2 regions of the Pseudoalteromonas sp. NZS11_1 genome follow, and region 2 is predicted to be linked to the other one. Evidence: predicted binding sites of a transcription regulator. Region 2 holds the regulator's gene; the other holds the start of a gene.
What was found. The regulator LexA, encoded in region 2, represses DNA repair genes until DNA is damaged. The targets are predictions, from matches to a motif close to TACTGTATNNNNATACAGTA.
Positions count from the first base shown of each region.

Region 1: a site for LexA is predicted at 1,528-1,547, ahead of I6F44_RS11630 (SulA-like leucine-rich domain-containing protein). Genes of this name have one in related genera too.

Region 1 is NZ_JADYXK010000014.1:86,237-89,662, forward strand. It holds gene I6F44_RS11620 (diguanylate cyclase) at 1-478, shown strand, start outside; gene I6F44_RS11625 (YchJ family protein) at 553-1,032, opposite strand; gene I6F44_RS11630 (SulA-like leucine-rich domain-containing protein) at 1,071-1,505, opposite strand; gene I6F44_RS11635 (tetratricopeptide repeat protein) at 1,803-2,267, opposite strand; gene I6F44_RS11640 (NCS2 family permease) at 2,386-3,426, shown strand, end outside.
Region 2 is NZ_JADYXK010000017.1:13,827-17,252, forward strand. It holds gene I6F44_RS12665 (hypothetical protein) at 1-86, opposite strand, end outside; gene I6F44_RS12670 (hypothetical protein) at 400-780, shown strand; gene I6F44_RS12675 (PaaI family thioesterase) at 781-1,221, opposite strand; gene lexA (transcriptional repressor LexA) at 1,389-2,006, shown strand; gene coxB (cytochrome c oxidase subunit II) at 2,490-3,426, shown strand, end outside.

The DNA of each region.
Region 1 (3,426 bases), on a different contig from region 2:
TGATTTAACAAAGGTATTCAATCGTCGTTATTTTGATGCGCATTTTTCTAAAATGGAACGAAGCGCCTTACGAGAAAAAGTCGACTATGCACTATTACTCATCGATATAGATTACTTTAAGCAATACAACGATCTTTATGGTCATGTGCAAGGCGATACGGTTTTAAACCTTGTTGCACAAAGTATTACTAATAGTTTGCAAAGGCCAACCGATTTTGTTGCGCGTTACGGCGGCGAAGAGTTTGTAGTTGTTCTACCGCATACAAGCACTGAAGGTGCAATTTGTGTTGCTGATAAAATTAAACAAAATGTGGTCGATTTAGGAATATTACACAGATATTCAGAATATGACTTTGTGACTATTAGTATTGGCGGTGCAACCCTACAACCGTATGTAAATAACAAAAACACCTTGCAGATCGCAGATGAAAAAATGTATGAGTCCAAAATGCAAGGTCGTAACCAAGTGTGTTTTTAAGTTTAGCTAGCTAGTAAATCACTTTGCCACTTAAAAACACCTTGTAGGTGATAAATATTAAATAAGATTATTTATTACACGCTATGACATTTTTTGTACTTTTTATTGCTACCACATGGGCAGTCATCATTTCTGCCCACTTTAATATCTTCAACAGGATATATAGTGCCATCTAAATAACGCCATTGAGTGTTTTCTTTAATAAACTGCGATTTTTCGTGAAGCTCACAAAATAAGTTTTGATAAAAATATTGGGCTTTAAATTCTACAGTCCCAGTATTGTCATCATGGCTTGACCCAATTACATCAAGATTTATGAATCGACAGCTGTTAGCAAAATCATTGATTTCTTTAACCGGATTTTCAGCTTGTTTTTCTTTTGCGTAGGTTTGATAAACATATTCTGCATTTTTAAGAACATAAGCGCTGAATCGTGAGCGCATAAGTTGTTCAGGAGAGTCAGCTTGCTTAACAGATAAGTGAAGTGGCTCGCAGCAATCGGCATAATTGTGCCCACTGCTGCAAAAACATAATGTGGTATTGAGTGAAGTCATAATAATAATACAAAGTCTAAAACATTAGTTTAACAAGCTTATTGGGCGAGTGATATCTCTGTTGTTTGAGACTTTTTAGTAAAACAGTATAGTTTTGTATTCGTTTTACTTAAATCGAATGATAAATTCGTAAGTAGTTGGTTATTAACTATATCGGTCCAGGTAATTACCGCTGCAAAGTTTCCGTTATGTAATGCAGAATTTAATACATACTCTAAATTTACTAAGTGCTTTTGTCTAATAACAAGTAATTTACTTGTATCAATAGAGCATGAGTCAAGTAAAGCTTTGCTAGGTACATGATCTGGAGCAATTAGTAACGTCCATGCATTAGAGCTATTGTATTGGTGTAATACTTTTAAAAGCTCAAAGGTCGCTGAAATTTCATCTTCAATTTGAATCAAATTCACGCAATCGCTTTGCTCATCTTGTTGGTAACTTTTAACTGTTCTTACGGTAATAGGCTGTAACATAGGTTCACTCACTGGGTTTTTATACAGTATTCATATACAGTAGTTTATACAGTGCTTTCGTGCAAGCCTTTTATGCTATTTATTTGTACAGTTATTCAGCTTTTGATCATTATTTTTATTTTTTAATTTATAATTCTTTATTAATCAGGTTGTTATAGGGTTGTTTTTGAGAAGGTATTCTAAAAATAAATTTTTGCGTAGTGTCTTCATTTTGGGGTTTTATACTGTATAGGATTATCTTTGTAACCATATACAGTATTTTTTAACACTGCATACAGTACTTCTGCCATAGTTAGCTTATGTGTTTTCACTCGTGCGAGGGATCATATGAGAAAACTGGAGTTGGTGAATTTGTTCGTACAAACTTGCCGCATAACATTGAGCATCTTTAAATCGCTTAGTTTCGATATGTTTGCGTATATCTGTAACCGCTGCAGTGGCAGGGGCGTACCCTTGGCTACTTGCTAAGCTTAACCAAGCTACAGCATGAAATACACTTTGTGGCACGCCTTCACCTTTCACAAAAAATAAACCTAAATAAAACTGTGCTCTATGGTTTCCCGCCATTGCAGCAAGTCGCATCCATTTTGCAGCCAATGGAGCTTGATTATTTTTTAAATAATATAGGGCTTTATTTAACGTACTTTGCTCATCTTTTTTATTATCAACGGGCACAGAGGTATTTTCGGGTTGAGTAACAAAACCTAAAATATTATCTAGCTGTTGCTCTAAGTCTTGCTCACAAGGTGTTGTTTTAAGCATATTGGTTCATTTATTATTTTAACTACTTTAACAGTTTAGTATATAGCAAGGTAAAATGTCCTGTAAAAGATAATTTTTATGTTAAAATCTCGCCACTTTTTACTATCACAAGTTTATTATGTTCGAAGCCTTATTTAAACTGAGCGAAAATAATTCAACAGTTAAACGCGAATGCGTTGCTGGCCTAACTACCTTTATAACTATGGTATACATTGTATTTGTAAACCCGGCTATGCTCGCAGAGGCTGGGATGGATCAAGGGGCTGCATTTGTAGCGACATGTATAGCAGCTGCGATAGGCTGTTTTATAATGGGTTTATGGGCTAATTATCCATTAGCATTAGCGCCTGGTATGGGGCTAAATGCCTTTTTTACGTATGGTGTCGTATTAGGAATGGGTTATACCTGGCAAGCCGCGTTAGGGGCTGTATTTATGTCGGGTTGTATATTTTTGTTTTTAAGCTTATTTAAAGTCAGAGAGTGGATTATTAATGCCATACCTCTGGTGCTCAAGCGAGCAATCGCAACGGGTATAGGTGCTTTTTTAGCATTAATTGCCCTTAAAAATGCAGGCATTATTGTCTCAAGCCCGGCAACATTAGTGCAGTTGGGCGACATTACTTCTCCAGGACCGTTATTGGCTATATTAAGCTTTTTTGTAATTGCAGCGCTTTTATACCGCGATTTTAAAAGTGGCGTGCTTATTAGTATTTTATTAGTGACTGGCATTGCTTTAAGTTTGGGGCTTGTTGAATATCACGGTGTTATGGCTATGCCACCATCAATAATGCCTACTTTTATGCAGCTAGATTTTGCAGCCGCTTTTGATATATCAATGATGAGTGTTATTTTTGCTTTCTTGTTTGTCGATCTTTTTGATACTTCGGGTACATTAGTTGCGGTAACTCAAAAAGCAGGTTTAGCTGATGAAAAGGGTAACATGCCTCGTTTAGGGCGCGCATTAAGTGCTGACAGCTCAGCAACAATTGCAGGTGCGATGCTAGGTACGTCTACGACTACATCGTATATAGAATCGGTTGCTGGTGTATCTGTTGGCGGACGTACTGGCTTAACAGCTGTAGTTGTAGGTATTTGCTTTTTACTAATGATGTTTTTTGCACCGCTTGCACAAATGGTACCGGCTTATGCTACGGCAGGC
Region 2 (3,426 bases):
AATAGCCAAGCTAAAATTTGTAATGCGAGCAAATAACCGAGCCATTTATGTAACTTGCGAGCATACTTAAATATTTTTTTATTCATGTTTTAGTCTTATTATTTTTAGAGGCTAGTTTATTACATTAATGGGATTAGTTACTGCGACATTTTGTCGCAGTTTAAACTATAGCTTACTGTAATCATTTAAAAATAAAAAAGATTACACTTAAATTGCTAACATGACTTATTTGTTTAATTGAGCTGAGTGTTTGATATCCAGCTAGCTTTAAACGCTAAAAAATACTTAAAAGCTGCGAAATATCTATATAAAGTGGTTAATAGAGCATAGTTGATTTGGTATAACGGTAAAACTGCGTTAAAGTTTGCAATGAAATTATTAGAGGATAAATACGAAACGATGTCGGAAATTCAATTTTTAAATGTAGATCTTGAGCTTGAATCAAAGCAAGATATTAGTTTGCTAGTGGCAGACTTGAAAAAAGTCGCGACGATTTTACATTATGACAAAGACGAATACCGTCAATTAGCGCGTATTGAAGCAACAGGTGTAGTAAACACGCCTGACAAAGCAATAAACCATATATGTGAGCTTATTGAATCGTGTTCGCGTAACGCGCTAAAACAATGGTTAAGCTGTTCACGTAGAACGTTTGATATTGGTTTTGAATCAGGCACTTCACCTAAGTGCTTTAATCAAGCCTTAGATGCAGATACATTACTACGTATATCTGCGATTGGTGCGGGTATGGAAATTACAATTTACCCAATCGAAAAGTAACTATCTTCGCTCTACGACTGCTGCGGTCATTTTTGATACGCAGCACAGCTCATTGCGGCTATTTGTAATTTTTATTTCCCACACTGAACTACGTTTGCCAATATGAAACGCTCTTGCCGTTGCTGTTAAAGTGCCGTTGCGAGATGCTTTTAAATGACTTGCGCTAATTTCCTGCCCCACGCAGTAAAATTTTGTAAAATCGACAACAAAGTTAGCTGCATAGCTGGCAACTGTTTCGGCAAGTACAACGTTAGCACCGCCGTGAACCATTCCCATTGGATTATGATGCTCAGGAATTGCCGGCATAGTGGCTACTAAGTAATCATCACCAATTTCAGTGACTTCTATTCCCATGGTTTTCATTAATGTTCCTTGGCCATCAATGCCTTGTTCTAACTGCTTGCACAGCTCTAAAGTGATGGGCTGGTACCAAATACTCATAATGACTCCTTTGCTTTTTTAATCATTTATAAATCTAGCTTTAGTTATATCCCTAAAATGTACACAAGTGAAATTACTTTGGCTATTTTAAGGCTTAATTTAAATTTGCGATTTTTATTTAACTGTATATACTCACAGTTAAATGTACTGTATGGAAAACCAGTTGTATGCGACCATTAACGAACCGCCAAGCTCAAATACTCGAACTAATTAAAGTTTTTATTAAAGACACTGGTATGCCTCCTACACGTGCTGAAATAGCGCAAACATTAGGTTTTAAAAGTGCCAATGCTGCTGAAGAACATTTAAAAGCACTTGCTAAAAAAGGCGCAATTAAAATGAAACCAGGTGCAAGCCGTGGTATTCAGTTAATTGAAGAAGAAGAGCCAGAACAATTAGGTTTACCGCTTATAGGGCGTGTTGCTGCTGGTTCACCTATTTTGGCGCAAGAGCACGTTGAAAGTCACTGCAAAATCGATCCATTAATGTTTAAACCGGCTGCAGATTTTTTACTACGCGTTAACGGTATGAGCATGAAAGATATTGGTATTATGGATGGTGATTTACTTGCTGTACATCGTACTCAAACCGCTGAAAACGGGCAAGTTGTTGTTGCCCGCCTAGATGAAGACGTAACTGTAAAACGTCTTGAGAAAGCGGGTCGTAAAGTATTACTTCATGCTGAAAACGACGATTTTGAATCTATTGAAGTAGATCTTGAGAATGAGTCTTTTAATATTGAAGGCTTAGCCGTTGGCGTTATAAGAAACGCTGATTGGATGTGACTTTAAAAATAGCTTTTAAACAAGCAGTTTTATAAATGCGTACTAATTAGTACGCATTTTTTGTTTTAAATTCGCACTAAAAATAGGGCATAAATAGCTCACTGACAATTTAAGCTGTAAATTTTTTTGCACTTATATTTTCCCCCTTCGAATGCGTTAAACCCCTTTGTTTTGCTCATCTTTTGAACTTCCTGTTACCTAGTTGGTTACTGATTTTTTATTAATTACTCAATATCACCTGATTGTTTTTTATACTAAAACTTGCTTGTTGTTCATTTTTTAGCTAATTATTAATGTGCTGAGCTAATAATAACTCACAGCTTTTTAGTTTTGAGAACACACAATATACACAAACACGTTGTTGGCGCAGCAAAACCAATCAATATTAAATGAGATTGACTAAAAAAATAAAAATAACGAATTGGCGTTTAAGCCGTATGCCTCTTCGCTTTGCATTCGCAATAGCATCAAAGGAGCCGTCACATGGGTAAACTGACCTCTACCTTGTGGCTTATATTATGTGTTTTTTCGCACCCAGTTTTGGCTAACAGCCAATACAATATGCGCAAAGGCGTAACCGATATAAGCAATAATGTATATCAGCTGCACATGACCATATTTATAATATGTTGTGTGATTGGGGTGATAGTGTTCGCAATTATGTTTTGGGCACTTATTCATCACCGCAAATCTAAAGGGGCTGTACCTGCCCAATTTCACGAAAGCACTAAAGTAGAAATACTTTGGACTGCAATCCCGTTTGTTATTTTAATTGCTATGGCAGTACCAGCCACTAAAACCCTAATTGCAATGGAAGATGCCAGCAAAGCTGATCTCACTATTAAAATTACAGGCTCGCAATGGAAATGGCATTATGAATATATGGGTGAAGATGTAGAGTTCTACTCTATTTTATCTACCCCGCAAGATGAAATAGCGAATCTTGCAGATAAAAATCCTAACTACTTACTTGAGGTTGATAAACCTCTCGTACTGCCAATAAATCAAAAAGTACGATTTTTAATGACTTCTGACGATGTTATTCACTCTTGGTGGGTACCTGATTTTGCAGTTAAAAAAGATGCGAATCCCGGCTTTATAAACGAAACATGGACGAACATAAACGAAGAAGGTACTTACCGAGGCCAATGTGCTGAGTTGTGTGGTAAAGATCATGGCTTTATGCCTGTTGTGGTGGTCGCTAAATCTGAGGCTGATTTTAAAACATGGCTTGCAGATGCAAAGCAGGCTAAACAAAAAGCAGCATTAGCAGATGCCGCATTACTTGATAAAACCCTCCCAAAAGAAGAATTAATGACTTTAGGCGAACAAGTATATATGGCCAATTGTGCTGCATGTCATCAGCCTACTGGCATGGGGTTACCGGGTGTATTTCCTGCACTTAAAGGCAGCCCTATAG